2 regions of the Shewanella sp. 10N.286.54.B9 genome follow, and region 1 is predicted to be linked to the other one. Evidence: predicted binding sites of a transcription regulator. Region 1 holds the regulator's gene; the other holds the start of a gene.

What was found. The regulator NrdR, encoded in region 1, represses ribonucleotide reductase genes. The targets are predictions, from matches to a motif close to AAACACNANATNTNGTGTTT.
Region 2: the regulator NrdR is predicted to act here: its motif matches at 5,023-5,042, upstream of nrdA (class 1a ribonucleoside-diphosphate reductase subunit alpha).

Annotation. Positions count from the first base shown of each region.
Region 1 covers NZ_JBFRIY010000002.1:63,738-71,561, forward strand. Annotated here, with positions in the region: gene ettA (energy-dependent translational throttle protein EttA) at 1-124, opposite strand, end outside; gene AB4135_RS00785 (DUF3943 domain-containing protein) at 625-2,259, shown strand; gene glyA (serine hydroxymethyltransferase) at 2,583-3,839, shown strand; gene nrdR (transcriptional regulator NrdR) at 3,958-4,407, shown strand; gene ribD (bifunctional diaminohydroxyphosphoribosylaminopyrimidine deaminase/5-amino-6-(5-phosphoribosylamino)uracil reductase RibD) at 4,454-5,575, shown strand; gene AB4135_RS00805 (riboflavin synthase) at 5,580-6,245, shown strand; gene ribBA (bifunctional 3,4-dihydroxy-2-butanone-4-phosphate synthase/GTP cyclohydrolase II) at 6,394-7,497, shown strand; gene ribE (6,7-dimethyl-8-ribityllumazine synthase) at 7,643-7,824, shown strand, end outside.
Region 2 covers NZ_JBFRIY010000062.1:18,856-26,679, forward strand. Annotated here, with positions in the region: gene AB4135_RS19180 (di-heme oxidoredictase family protein) at 1-857, shown strand, start outside; gene yfaE (class I ribonucleotide reductase maintenance protein YfaE) at 1,007-1,411, opposite strand; gene nrdB (class Ia ribonucleoside-diphosphate reductase subunit beta) at 1,380-2,510, opposite strand; gene nrdA (class 1a ribonucleoside-diphosphate reductase subunit alpha) at 2,585-4,873, opposite strand; gene AB4135_RS19200 (HAD family hydrolase) at 5,275-5,970, opposite strand; gene ubiG (bifunctional 2-polyprenyl-6-hydroxyphenol methylase/3-demethylubiquinol 3-O-methyltransferase UbiG) at 5,963-6,673, opposite strand; gene gyrA (DNA gyrase subunit A) at 6,965-7,824, shown strand, end outside.

The DNA.
Region 1 (7,824 bases):
CGTTTAAGCCCAAGACACCAATTTTGGCACCTGGGAAAAAGCTTAAGGAGATATCTTTTAGAATTTGCTTTTTAGGCGGAACAATCTTGCCCACTCTAAGCATGCTGTATACAAACTGAGCCATTTCATTTCTCTTTGACTGGGAATGGCGGTAATTCTACTCGAATAGTCACCGAACTTACAGCCGTTATCTACCAAGAAAAATGAAATAAACGAGAGTCTAATCGCTGTTGATTGAGAGTGTAGAGTGGATTAAACACGGGCTCGCGAATAGAGGCTAAATCAAGGCATTTAGATTTAGGCTGGCGACTTTAATTACAATGCTATATCAGTTTTGTAATGCACAGCACTGTTGAATACCTCTTTGAGTGGAATAAGAGCAATAGTGATAAAGCTAGGAAGCTGGCAGGAAGAGCGTTAACTGTTAGCTAGTTTAATGGTTGATGAATTAAATGAGGTTTGAATTAAGCGCAAGAGCTGTTATTTAGTTAAAGCCAATGTAACATAATAGTTACATTCGCCGTGGTGTGATGAGACCTACTATACCGTAGTGATTTTAAAATTAGAAAGTTTGCGCTACATATCGCATGTGAACGATATGAGTTGGTTATTTAAGGGATTAAATTGAACATAGATAAATCCGTAGTATTGTGTATTGCAGTATTTGTTTTCAATGCGCCGCTATATGCGGCTGCGTCAGATAGCTCATTTGAGCATGCTTTGCCTAGTGTATTATTGCCACTAGAAGCCAGCAGCGTGGTATTTTCCTCGGCTACATCTCCTAGCTTGCCGGCTGACAGTTTGGCTAGTTCAGATACTCCACCTGCCGACGCCGCATCAACACCTCCTCAGTTAGTTGAAAAGGATTGGTGGGGCGCACTTGCGGAAATAACCACGGTATTGGTTATTGGGGAGGTGCTCTATCAATCTGGTGAAGAGAGCATGAAGGAAGATTTTGACTATGAGATTGAGGGAAATACTGGACGGTATTTTGTTGACCGTATCATCACTACCGAAACTTGGAAGTTAGATGATAACGAAATTGGTATGAATTGGGGCCATGCTTATGCTGGCGCGCTATACCACCAAGCTTTTCGTAACTATAACTTCAACTATTACGAGTCTATGCTTGGTAATTTTATAGCATCTGGAATATGGGAAGTATTTGCTGAGTACAAAGAGGTTGTCAGCATTAATGACCAGATTGTGACTACATTTGGCGGTTCAGTATTGGGAGAAAGTTTTTTTCAATTGGGCGAGATGCTTGATACCAAAGAAGGCTGGATGCCAGCAACCTTTGCTGCAGTGTTTAACCCTTCGCGTGCAATACGCGGTTGGTTTGGTTATAACAGCCCCAATCGTTTTGATAGGCAAAAAGCGCAAGATAGATTCGATATATACACTGGCGTGCTTCATTCAACAAAAGAGGCTGAAGAGATTTCAACGACGACGGTGTTACTCGGAGTCGATGCCAGTATTGATAGCATACAGGGGCAATATGATGCGCTTTCAGGAACCCCAAGTCAGGTTGAACTCAATATGGAGATGGGGATCTCTCAAGAAGGGATAGAAGATTGGCAGTTGTCCTCCTCACTTTTTCTAGGCGGTTATACGCAAGAGGTTGCCCCCGTCGCTGGTTCGCGTGAGTCATGGGGACATAGCTGGTTTGTTGGCCCTTCGATGGGGATAGAGTATTCAAGTTTAGGCCAGGAAGATGAAGAGGACTTTTTTGCCGCGATAAATGTGATTGGTTTGTCGATTGGAAGCGAGTGGGAAAATGCTGATTTTGCTATCAGTATCCGCGGCGATATATTTGGTGATTTTAGTATGGTTAAGCCGTTTGCGGATGCTAGCTATCGTGCCGCAGGGGGACAGTTTTGGGGGACGAAGTCAGTACTATGGGAAGGGGGATATGCTTATGGCTTGGGGCATACCGCAAAAGTCAAATTTGAAGCCAGTTACAGAGAGTTACTCTTAGGGTTAAAAGTGACCTCGCAACGTTGGGACTCGATTGATGATAAAGAGTTTAACCGTAGCAGTGATTGGAACCCAAATAAGAGCGATTTAGATTTCAAGGATGCACGGGATCGTTATGAGGTTTACTTAGATGTTCCTATTACGAAAAACTTTGATCTCAGTGTGCATTACGAACGGATTGACCGCACTGGTAAGCTGGTCGGTATTGATAATTCGTCTATTTCGTTTCGAAATGATGATAGTGAAAATCGCACGAGTTTGAAGCTTGCTTATAAATACTAAATATAGCCGTGCTACTTGGATATTAACTGGAGAGTAACGGGTTCTTTGCAAGCATACTGAAATGACTTAACAGGTATTAATCGGCTAATTTTTAGAACAGAGTTTTCTGTGATTACACTGCAAGGTAATGAATAGATAGGGTAAAGGTATTTTTGCTATGTAATACAGTTGCTGACGCTGTTCATGTTTACTATTTTAGCCCCCTTAAACGCCTCTCAGCTTTAAATGCAAGTAATTTCATGTTTCTAATGCTGGGATTGTGATCAATTGCGCTGTATCATACCGCGCAACCCTACTATAAGAATTTACAGCTGGAGTGAATAATGCTGAAAAAAGACATGAATATCGCGGATTACGATCCACAACTGTTTGCAGCGATTGAAGATGAAACTCGTCGTCAAGAAGAGCACATCGAACTCATTGCTTCAGAAAACTATACAAGTCCTCGCGTTATTGAAGCACAAGGCACTCAGCTTACTAACAAGTACGCCGAAGGCTACCCAGGCAAGCGTTATTATGGCGGTTGTGAGCATGTTGATATCGTTGAAGAGTTAGCGATTTCACGCGCAAAAGAGTTGTTTGGTGCAACGTACGCAAACGTACAACCACACTCAGGCTCACAAGCTAACGCAGCTGTATTCATGGCACTTCTACAAGGTGGTGATACGGTTCTAGGTATGAGCCTCGCTCATGGTGGCCATTTGACTCATGGTTCTCACGTTAGCTTTTCTGGCAAGTTATATAACGCTGTTCAGTACGGTATTGACGAATCAACCGGCAAAATAGATTACGCTGAAGTTGAGCGCTTAGCTGTTGAACATAAGCCTAAAATGATTATTGCAGGTTTCAGTGCATACTCAGGTATCGTTGATTGGGGCAAGTTCCGTGAAATCGCAGATAAAGTAGGTGCTTACTTATTTGTCGATATGGCTCACGTTGCAGGTCTTGTTGCTGCAGGTATCTATCCAAACCCATTGCCGCATGCGCATGTTGTGACAACCACAACGCATAAGACATTGGCGGGCCCACGTGGCGGTTTGATCTTATCAGCCATTAATGACGAAGCGATATACAAGAAGCTTAACTCTGCAGTATTCCCTGGTGGCCAAGGTGGTCCTTTAATGCATGTTATCGCTGCTAAAGCGGTTGCATTTAAAGAAGCACTTGACCCTGAATTCACCACTTATCAAGAGCAAGTTGTTGTTAATGCTAAAGCAATGGCACGCACTTTCATTGAGCGTGGCTATGATGTAGTTTCTGGCGGTACAGACAACCATTTGTTCTTGCTCGATTTAATCAGCAAAGATATTACTGGTAAAGATGCTGACGCTGCACTGGGTAACGCAAATATCACCGTTAACAAAAACTCAGTACCGAATGACCCACGCTCACCGTTTGTAACATCTGGTTTGCGTATTGGTTCTCCAGCAATTACTCGTCGTGGTTTTGGTGAGCAAGAATCAGTATTACTGACTAATTGGATGTGTGATGTCCTCGATGACATTACCGATCTTGCAGTTAGCGAACGAGTGAAAGCGCAGGTTCTTGAATTATGCGCTAAGTTCCCTGTTTACGGTTAACCTTAAGCGTTAAATCAGGTAAACTTTAATGGCCGCATTTATGCGGCCATTTTTGTTGGTATTTCAGCCAAATTTGATACAGGTATTTTGTTCCACTTATTAACTGACCGGAGGCCAGATGCATTGTCCATTTTGCAGCGCAACAGACACTAAAGTGATTGACTCGCGACTTGTCGCTGATGGTCATCAAGTACGTCGTCGTAGAGAGTGTGTACAGTGCCATGAGCGTTATACCACGTTTGAAGGCGCAGAACTTGTTATGCCGCGAGTGGTGAAGCAAGACGGAAGTCGACAGCCTTTCGATGAAGAAAAACTCCGTGGTGGCATGCTTAGAGCGGTAGAGAAAAGACCAGTGTCGATGGATCAGATTGAGCAGTCTTTAACTAAGATTAAATCGACGCTACGAGCGACTGGCGAACGTGAAGTCAAATCAGAGATGATTGGTAACCTAATGATGGACCAATTGGTTAATCTCGATAAAGTAGCTTATATCCGTTTTGCATCGGTTTATCGTGCGTTTGAAGATGTGTCGGAGTTTGGTGAAGCAATCGCCAACTTACAGAAATAATCATATCTATTTATTCCCTAATTGATTAATCGGAACTCGCTACATTATGTGGTCAACTGAAGACAATCAAATGATGAGCCTAGCTATTGAATTAGCTCAAAAAGGACTCTATACCACCAGACCCAACCCATGTGTTGGCAGCGTCATTGTTAAAGATAGTGTGATTATCGGCGAGGGGTATCATATTCGCGCTGGTGGGCCACATGCTGAAGTATACGCGCTTAATATGGCGGGTGATGACGCCAAAGGTGCTACCGCCTACGTGACTCTTGAACCTTGCAGTCATTACGGACGAACCCCACCCTGTGCTAAAGCATTAATTGATGCTGGAGTGAGCCGAGTTGTCGTAGCGGTTACAGATCCTAATCCGCAAGTTTCAGGTCGTGGTATCACCATGTTGCAAGAGGCTGGAATTGAGGTTGATGTTGGTTTACTAACCGATGCTGCCAAGCAGGTTAATCTTGGTTTTTTAAAGCGTATGGAGCAAGGCTTACCTTGGGTAACCGTTAAGTTAGCCGCTAGCCTTGATGGTAAAACGGCGTTATCTAACGGCGAATCAAAATGGATTACAGGTGCTGAAGCGAGAAGGGATGTGCAGCGAATTCGTGCCAGACATTGCGCTTTGATCACTGGCGTAGAAACTGTCCTCGCAGATAACCCTAGTTTAAATGTCCGCCACAGTGAGTTGGGTTCTTTAGCAAATGAGATCGCACCAGCAGAAGTGCATCAGCCTTTACGTGTAATATTAGATAGCCAGGCTAGACTGGGTGCTACGTTGAATATGTTTAGTATTACTAGCCCAATATTGCTTGTTAGTACCTGTGACTATCCCGAATCGGTGAAGTCTGCATGGCCTGCTCATGTGAGCCACCAAGTGTTGCCTGCTACAGATAATCGAGTGGATCTTAAAGCTCTACTCTCTCTGTTAGGTAAAAGCTGTAATTCAGTGCTCGTAGAGGCTGGAGCGACGCTTGCTGGTGCGTTTGTAGCGAACCATGCTGCCGATGAGATAATTTTGTATCAAGCGATGAAAATACTCGGCGCTGGCGGTAGAGATCTACTCACGCTCCCCGATTTCGAGAAAATGTCCGAAATCCCAACTATTGATGTAATAGATGAACGAAAAGTGGGTAAAGATACCCGCTTAACATTAAGAATGAGTAACTAACTTTATGTTTACTGGAATTATTGAATCAGTAGGCCATCTGCGCAAAGTAGAACGCCGTGGTGATGACATTAGATTAACCGTCGCAAGTGGCAAGCTTGATCTGTTAGATGTAAAGCTAGGCGATAGTATTGCCACCAATGGTGTGTGTTTAACCGTTGTTGAGCGTCTAGCTGATGGTTATGTTGCCGATATTTCTGCCGAAACGGTTAGCTTAACAGGCTTTGCTCATTACGCCGTTGGTACTGCTGTAAACCTAGAGAAAGCGGTTACTCCGACAACCCGCCTTGGTGGGCATATGGTTAGCGGCCATGTTGATGGCATCGCTCATGTTGATGATAGACAAGTACGAGGCCAAGCCATAGAGTTTTGGCTGACGCCTCCTGCTGAACTCGGGCGCTATATAGCCCATAAAGGTTCGATTACAATCGATGGTGTCAGCTTGACAGTTAATGAAGTGCAAGGGCATCGTTTTAGATTGACCATAGTGCCTCATACCGCAGGCGAAACAACGTTAATAAATTTGAAAGCGGGGGATAGCGTCAATATTGAAGTTGATCTTATTGCCCGCCACTTAGAAAGGTTGATGAGCTATTCATCAGAGCAGCAAGCAGAGCAACCGAAGTCAGAAGTTACTATGGATCTGTTAGCTCGCTCAGGGTTTTTAAGATAAAAACTGGCTTAAGACTATTTTAACGATAGAATTTGTCATTAGAAAATCCTACAAAATAAACATTACATTTATTTACTGCTGTGCCGCAAGCGGCTTATTGATTAGCGACCTCAGCTAACGCAGTAATACAAAAAATAAAGGTATAAACATGGCGTTACATAGTATAGAAGAGATCATTGAAGATATTCGTCTGGGCAAGATGGTTATCTTAATGGATGATGAAGACAGAGAAAATGAAGGCGACCTTATTATGGCTGCTGACATGGTGACGCCTGAGGCCGTTAATTTTATGGCCACCTTTGGTCGAGGTCTTATTTGCCAGACGTTAACCAAAGAACGCTGCCAGCAGTTAAATCTTCCGTTGATGGTGACAAACAATAATGCACAGTTTTCAACTAACTTTACCGTGTCAATTGAAGCGGCAGAGGGCGTAACAACCGGTATATCAGCGCAAGATCGAGCTGTGACGGTTAAAGCTGCTGTCGGTAAAGATGCCAAACCAGCTGATATTGTTCAGCCAGGTCATATTTTTCCATTGATGGCGCAAGAGGGCGGCGTGCTTATTCGCGCTGGTCACACTGAAGCTGGCTGTGATTTGGCAAGGCTTGCAGGTTTTGAAGCATCATCAGTGATTGTTGAAATTCTAAACGACGACGGCACAATGGCGCGTCGCCCCGATCTTGAAATCTTTGCTGAAAAGCACGGTTTAAAGATGGGCACCATTGCTGACTTAATTGAGTACCGCAATACTAAAGAGACCAGTGTTGTGCGTGAAGCACAGTGTAAACTTCCTACTCGTTTTGGCGAATTTGATATGCTCACTTTTCGTGACACTATCGATAACCAATTACATTACGTGTTAGTTAAAGGTCCTGTTACCGAGAATGCTCTGGTTCGTGTTCACCTTCAAAATACCTTTAACGACTTATTGCACTCTGAGCGTGATCAGCAACGTAGCTGGCCGTTAGAGAAGGCAATGCAGCGTATTGGTGATGAAGGTGGTGTACTTGTGTTGCTTGGTCACCAAGAGCATAGCAGTGATATTTTGGCTAAAGTTAAAGCATTCGAAGCTGAAGATAACGGCAGTGCTCCTGTTGCCGCTAAGTGGCAAGGGACATCTCGCCAAGTCGGTGTTGGTTCACAAATTCTTGCTAACGTTGGTGTAACGTCTATGCGTCTGCTTAGTTCACCAAAGCGTTATCATTCACTCTCAGGCTTTGGTTTGGAAGTTACTGAATATATAGCAGAATAAATTTTACTGGTGGCGATTATTATCGTCCTAGGTGTAATTTCACTCTTTTCTTATAAATTGCATAGGGATCAGCGTAAGTGGCTGTGGTATCATACCGCCTCTTCCGCCCCCATGCTGGGTCATTAAGCTAATTTAGGTAAGACAAATGAACGTAGTTCAAGGTAATATCGAATCGAAAAACGCAAAAATTGCGATTGTAGTTTCACGTTTCAACAGCTTTGTTGTTGAGAGTTTGCTTGATGGTGCGGTAGACACTCTAAAGCGTTTTGGTCAGGTTGCAGATGACAATATCACTGTAATTAAAGTCCCAGGCGCTGTTGAACTGCC
Region 2 (7,824 bases), on a different contig from region 1:
CGGGTAAAGTACCGCAATCATTTTCAGCTAGAATAGCGGGTCCAATTGTGGGTATGGGACTGCTTGAAGCGATACCAGAGTCCAGTATTTTGGCTCTTGAAGATATTAATGATGCCAATAATGATGGGATCAAAGGTCAAGCCCAACGAGTCATCGATCCAGCTACAGGAGAACTCCGTCTAGGACGTTTGGGTTGGAAAGCAGGAACTACCAGTGTTAAACATCAAGTGGCGGCAGCCTTCAATGCTGACATGGGAGTGATGACTTCTATTATTCCTGATCCTGATTGTGGCTTGCAGCAATCAGCTTGTGGTTCATCAGGTTCCGTCGTCACCGATGATGACTTAGACCATTTAGTAAAATATATTTCGTTGCTAGGTGTACCTGCCCAGCGAGGTCTAAATACTGCAACGGTACAACAAGGGCAGCAGATATTTAACGATATTAACTGTAGTGCTTGCCATATCCCGACGATGCAGACCAGCCCATATCATCCTCTTGCCGAACTTAGGGATCAGACAATACACCCGTACACGGATCTGCTACTTCATGATATGGGTGAAGGATTAGCCGATAACCTAGGCGAAGGTCAGGCTAGCGGTGCCCAGTGGCGTACGACACCTTTATGGGGGATAGGTCTTTCCGCTTGTGTCACGGGTGGGATGATAAATCCTACTGGCGTACAAGGTAAGGAAGTATGTCATCCTAACCCTAGCTTCTTGCATGATGGGCGAGCGCGAAGTATTGAGGAGGCAATTTTGTGGCACGGCGGAGAAGGATTAGCCAGTAAGGAGGCTTATTCGATCTTGTCCAATGATGAGAAAAGCGCCGTATTGGAGTTTTTGAATTCGCTTTAAATCATGATCGAGTAAGGTATCCGATCCTTCGCCAATAACCGACAAAGTGTTTACGGCGAAGTGGTCATGGTAAAGGATAGTTGAGTGTGATGAGGTTTCTATCCTAGTTGGATTATTTAAGTTACCTCTAGCTATAACTGTTATTTTGGCTAGCGGACTGATTTTTCATCGATAGGATTCTTAGCTTTTACAGGTTTGTGTTCAGCTATCCTAACGACGACCTCTGCACCATCAACGGATAGATCTAAGTCAATATCCGTGTCGGGTACACAGCAGCAAGGTAGGCACTCATTAGCTTCTAACGTCACTAATGGTTCAGTAATGTAACTGACAGAACCACTAATAACTTTTGTCTTACATTGGCCACAGAAGCCATTGCGGCACTCTGAAAAAGTACTTACTCTTTTTTGTTCTAGCGCCTCAAGCAAGGTCAGATGCTGTTGATTAAACAACAATACAGGTTGACCTTGCAGGCTGACGATAGGGGCCTTCTTAAAACTAGCTTGGCTAATTTTTACGGGTTTAAAGGTCAAAGTCAGAGAACTCATCTTCATCTATTGAAGCATCTATTTGGCCAACCAAATAAGAGGATACTTCAACTTCTTGAGGTGCAACTTGCACTGCATCACTCTCTAACCAGTTCTTCATCCATGGAAGCGGGTTAGATTGTTCTGCATAAGGAGACTCTAGATTAACTGCCTTCATACGTTCATTAGTAATATACTCAACGTATTGGCAAAGTATGTGCTCGTTTAGGCCAATCATTGAGCCGTCTTTGAATAGGTATTTAGCCCATTCTTTCTCTTGCTCTGCCGCTTTAACAAAAATGTCGATTGCTGTTTGCTCACACTCTTTAGCAATTTCCGCCATCTCTGGATCGTCTTTACCACCATGCATAATTTTCAAAATATGCTGGGTGCTATTTAAGTGTAAAGCTTCATCACGGGCAATAAGGCGGATAATCTTAGCATTACCTTCCATCACATTACGTTCAGCAAAAGCAAATGAGCAAGCAAAGCTGACATAAAAACGAATCGCTTCGAGTACGTTTACCGACACCATACATAAATACAGCGCTTTTTTGATTTCGCGCTTAGTGACTTCAACAACTTCACCGTCTATTTGATGGCTGCCTTCGCCATGCAAATGAAATGCTTGGCTCAATTTAATGAGTTTGTCGTAGTAGGCAGCAATGTCCGTAGCACGCTTTAAGATCTCTTCATTTTCGACAATATCGTCAAAAACAATTGAAGGGTCATTAACGATGTTACGAATAATATGGGTGTAAGAGCGAGAATGAATAGTTTCTGAAAAAGACCAAGTCTCGATCCAAGTTTCAAGTTCAGGCAGAGACACTAATGGCAAGAAAGCAACATTAGGTGAGCGACCTTGAATCGAATCAAGTAGGGTTTGATACTTTAGGTTTGAGATAAAAATATGCTTCTCATGCGCAGGCAGAGCAGCGTAATCAATTTTATCTTTGCTTACGTCTACTTCTTCTGGACGCCAAAAAAATGAAAGCTGTTTTTCAATTAGTTTTTCAAAAACTTCGTACTTTTGTTGATCATAGCGCGCAACATTGACTGACTGCCCAAGAAACATAGGCTCAAGCATTGCATTGTTAGGTGTTTGACAAAATGTAGAGTAGGCCATTTTTCTATCTTCCGATAATGGGGGCATAACCCCCTTTAATTAACGTTTAAATACGAGTGATAAAATCCGCTGGATTAGATCTTACATGCGCCACCAGCGCAACTGTCATCTTCTACTTCGATGGCAGTGATATCGTCATGACTATCTGAAGCTCCATCACGAGTATTGTGATAGTAAAGTGTTTTCACACCATATTTGTATGCGGTCAATAGATCCTTTAGCAGAACCTTCATCGGTACCTTACCATCTGGGAAACGGCCCGGATCGTAATTTGTGTTAGCCGAAATTGATTGATCAACAAACTTTTGCATCAAGCCAACTAACTGAATGTAGCCGTCATTGTTCGGCATTTGCCATAGGAGCTCATAGCTGTACTGATACTTATCAAAATCAGGAACAACTTGTTTAAGTTGACCATCTTTACTTGCCTTAACGCTGATTAAACCGCGTGGTGGTTCGATACCATTGGTTGCGTTAGAGATTTGAGATGAAGTCTCAGACGGCATCAATGCTGAAAGCGTAGAATTACGTAGCCCATGTGTTTTAATCTCCTCGCGCAGTGATTCCCAGTCCATATGTAATGGCTCATCACAGATCTTATCAAGATCACGCTTATAGGTATCAATTGGCAAAATACCTTTAGAGTATGTCGTTTCGTGGAACGAAGGACACGCGCCTTGCTCTTTTGCTAAATTGTTTGAAGCTTTCAACAAATAATACTGAATCGCCTCAAACGTTTTATGGGTAATACTGTTCGCTGAGCCGTCAGAATAACGTACACCTTCTTTAGCAAGGTAATTGGCAAAGTTAATGACTCCAATACCTAAGGTACGACGATTCATCGATGCTTTCTCAGCAGAGATGATTGGATAATCTTGATAATCTAGTAAGTTATCCAGTGCTCGTACTGCTAGATCCGCTAAAGGCTCAAGCTCCTCTAGATTTTTAATTGCGCCTAGGTTTAACGCTGAAAGTGTACAAAGGGCAATTTCACCATCAGGATCATTAATGTTATTTAGTGGCTTAGTTGGTAACGCAATCTCTAAACACAAGTTTGACTGACGAACTGGAGCGACTTTAGAATCAAATGGGCTGTGAGTGTTACAGTGATCGACATTCTGTATGTAGATACGACCCGTTGACGCACGTTCTTGCATCATTAATGAAAACAGCTCGACAGCTTTGATTTGTTGCTTACGAATACTTTCGTCAGCTTCATACTTTAAATAAAGACGTTCAAATTCATCTTGATCTTCAAAGAATGCGTCATACATACCTGGTACGTCAGATGGGCTGAATAAGCTAATCATGCCACCTTGGATCATACGTTGATACATCAACTTATTGATTTGCACGCCATAATCTAAATGACGAATACGGTTATCATCAACACCACGGTTGTTCTTTAGTACAAGTAGTGATTCAACTTCTAAATGCCAGATCGGGTAGAACAGGGTCGCTGCACCGCCACGAACGCCGCCTTGCGAACAAGATTTTACTGCCGTTTGGAAGTACTTATAGAAAGGTAAGCAACCTGTATGGAATGCTTCACCACCACGAATAGGGCTACCTAATGCACGAATACGACCTGCATTAACGCCGATCCCTGCTCGCTGCGACACATATTTAACGATAGAAGATGATGTGGCGTTAATTGAATCTAAGCTGTCGCCGCACTCAATTAATACACATGAGCTAAATTGACGAGTAGGGGTGCGAACGCCGGCCATAATCGGTGTAGGAAGCGAAATCTTAAACGTAGAAGTCGCATCGTAAAAATCTTTTATGTATTTAAGGCGAGTCTCTTTTGGATATTTCGCGAATAAACATGCCGCAACCAAGATATAAAGGAACTGTGCGCTTTCATAAATTTCATGAGTGACACGGTTCTGAACTAAATACTTACCTTCTAACTGCTTAACGGCAGCATAAGAAAAGTTCATATCGCGCCAGTGATCGATATAACCGCCTAAGATATCTATCTCTTCGCGGCTGTAATCTTCCAGTATATGGGCGTCGTATTTACCTAATTCAATGAGCTTTACAACATGGTCGAACAGTTTTGGCGGTTCAAACTGTCCAAATGCTTTTTTACGTAAATGGAAAATGGCAAGTCTAGCTGCTAAAAATTGGTAATCAGGCGCTTCTGGCGAGATTAAGTCAGCAGCTGCTTTAATGATAGTCTCGTGAATAGCCTCTGTCGGGATCCCTTCGAAAAACTGTAGGTGAGAACGTAATTCAACTTCGGAGACTGACACATTTGTCAGTCCTTTAGCTGCCCATTCAATAACTCGATGGATCTTGTCAAGATCAATGGTTTCACGTTCGCCACTACGTTTTGTGACTGTCATATTGCTATTCATTAAAGATAAACCTTGGTTCTTATATTTATGAAAGTGACCTACTTTAGGCGCACTGTACGTTTCCCTGTAAACAATCCAAATAAAACTGTAAAACAGTGGCATCCAATCTGTTGACACAACCTACTAACTAGTGTCTACGATTGTCACTCACACACAATATATGGTGTTTTAAAATTTCTAAGGTACAAGATAGTGAGGTTATTGGATTTTTGCAAGTATGAATTGTGGGTACAAGTTGTGGATATCTTGAGGATAATTATTAGGGTTAGTAATAGCTAACCCTTGAAGCTTGTTTTGATTTGAGTTCTCCGTTGAAGATGAATATTTAGCCAGCCAAAAAACTTGTTGAAGATCGCAGGATCCTTTAGCGATCTTCATCTTTTACAATCTAGATCGAATGCTTATATGTTGAGATGATTTTTAAGCCATTTGCTAAGATCGTCTGGATCTATAAAACTGATGTCGCTTGGCCACTCCGTTATTACATCACTGGGTCCAATATACCCCCATTCTGCGAGTCCTGCATACATACCGCAGGCCTTAGCGGCCTGCATATCTCGCTCAGCATCACCAAGATAGAGGATCTGATCAGGGCTAACGGACAATTGTTGCGCAGCAAGCAGCATTGGCGCAGTATGAGGTTTTGAATGCAAAGTACTATCACCACTAATGATTGTTGGCATTAATTTTTCAAAACCCATTTTAATCATCAGTGGACGGGTAAACCTAGCAGGTTTATTAGTGACAACCCCAAATGGAATGTTTTGTTCAGACAGTAAGTTTAAAAAAGCATCCAAGCCAGCGAAAAGCTGACAATGCTTACCGTTTACTTGGGGATAGTTGGCTAACAGAGCTGATTGTACTTGAGCATGCATAGTTTCGTTTTGCTCTGGCAATGCTGTTTGCACTAAAGCTAAACTACCATGTGACGCTTGATAACGAAGCTCACTGCTAGTAACTGCAGCAAAACCGAACTGTGCAAGGCTAATGTTGAGTGCCTCAATCATATCTGGTGCAGTGTCGGCTAATGTGCCATCAAGATCAAAAAGCACCCCTTTAATGGCGAGGCGCTTGTCTGTTAAGTGACAATCAGTCATTTTTAGTCGTTGCTATCATATAATTGACTTCTAAACTTTTTGTGTACTTAAACACATCGGTAATAGGGTTGTAGGTAATACCTACTGCATCGATGCAGATGAGCTCGGCACTATCGGCTAGGCCAATGAGTTCCGAAGGTCTGATAAACTTATTGTGATCATGGGTGCCGACCGGTAGCATTTTTAATAAATATTCGGCACCTAAAATAGTTTCTACGTAGGCTCGAATGTTTCTATTAATGGTGGAGAAAAATACATAGCCGCCAGGTTTAACCATATCGGCACATGCTTGGATGACTGAGCTTGGATCAGGCACATGCTCAAGCATTTCCATACAGGTGATGACATCATATTGTTGTCGGTGTTCATCACGATGGTTTTCGGCGGTATTTTTAATATAGTTTATTGAAACGCCAGTTTCTAATGCGTGCAAACGAGCAACATCAAGCGGTTCTTCTCCCATATCAAGACCGGTTACATTTGCGCCAATGCGCGCCATGCTTTCGGACAAAATGCCACCACCACAGCCAACATCGAGTACATTCTTACCAAAAATGCCACCGGCAGTTTGATCAATATAGTTAAGACGAAGAGGGTTGAGGTTATGCAGCGGTTTGAACTCACCGTTTGGGTCCCACCAGGTTGCAGCCATTTTTTCAAATTTTGCAATCTCTTCAAGATCGACATTATCATTGTTTTGCACAGTTTGTACCCCGAATCGATTAAATCATCTTTTGTGCTCATTATAATGATTAGTAGCAATAAACAAAGCGGATATCACTGGCTTTTAAAGGATTAATTGAAAGTGGTGATTAAATGCACTTATGCCTTGATTTTAATCAATAGTATTGGCTTTTACCGCTTATTTAAAATGAATACAGTATTGGGTCTAGCGCCATCAAATAACTGTGTTAGAATGCCAAATCACGTTTTCAAGCACGGCCATTCTTAACAGTGAGAATAGCGTGCTAAATTTCAGGGGATCGAGCAGTTTATGACTGATCTGGCTTCATCTATAACACCAATTAATATTGAAGACGAATTAAAGAATTCTTACCTCGATTACGCTATGAGTGTAATCGTAGGCCGGGCACTGCCCGATGTTCGTGATGGCTTAAAGCCTGTTCACCGTCGCGTTTTATTCGCCATGAACGAATTGAAAAACGACTGGAACAAACCATATAAGAAATCGGCTCGTGTGGTCGGTGACGTAATCGGTAAGTATCACCCACATGGTGACACCGCGGTTTACGACACGATCGTTCGTTTAGCACAGCCATTCTCTATGAGATACCCGCTTATCGACGGCCAAGGAAACTTTGGTTCTGTTGATGGTGATGCAGCAGCTGCAATGCGTTATACCGAAATCCGTATGGACAAAGTCGCGCATCAATTACTAGCCGATCTTGAAAAAGAGACGGTTGACTTTGTACCTAACTATGATGGTACTGAGTTTATACCTGCTGTTTTACCAACACGCATACCGACATTACTAGTTAATGGTTCTTCAGGTATCGCGGTTGGTATGGCAACAAACATCCCACCTCATAATTTGAGTGAAGTCATTGCCGGTTGTTTAGCGCTTATTGAAGATCCTGCGTTATCAATCGAACAGTTAATGGAACATATTCCAGGACCTGACTTCCCAACAGCAGCTATCGTTAATGGTCGCAAGGGCATTATTGATGCTTATAAGACTGGCCGTGGCCGCGCAGTTATGCGTGCTAAAGCTGAAATTGAAGAAGAGAATGGTCGCGAACGTATTATTGTTCACGAAATTCCATATCAAGTTAACAAAGCCCGCCTTATCGAGAAGATGGCTGAGCTAGTTAAAGATAAAAAGATCGAAGGGAT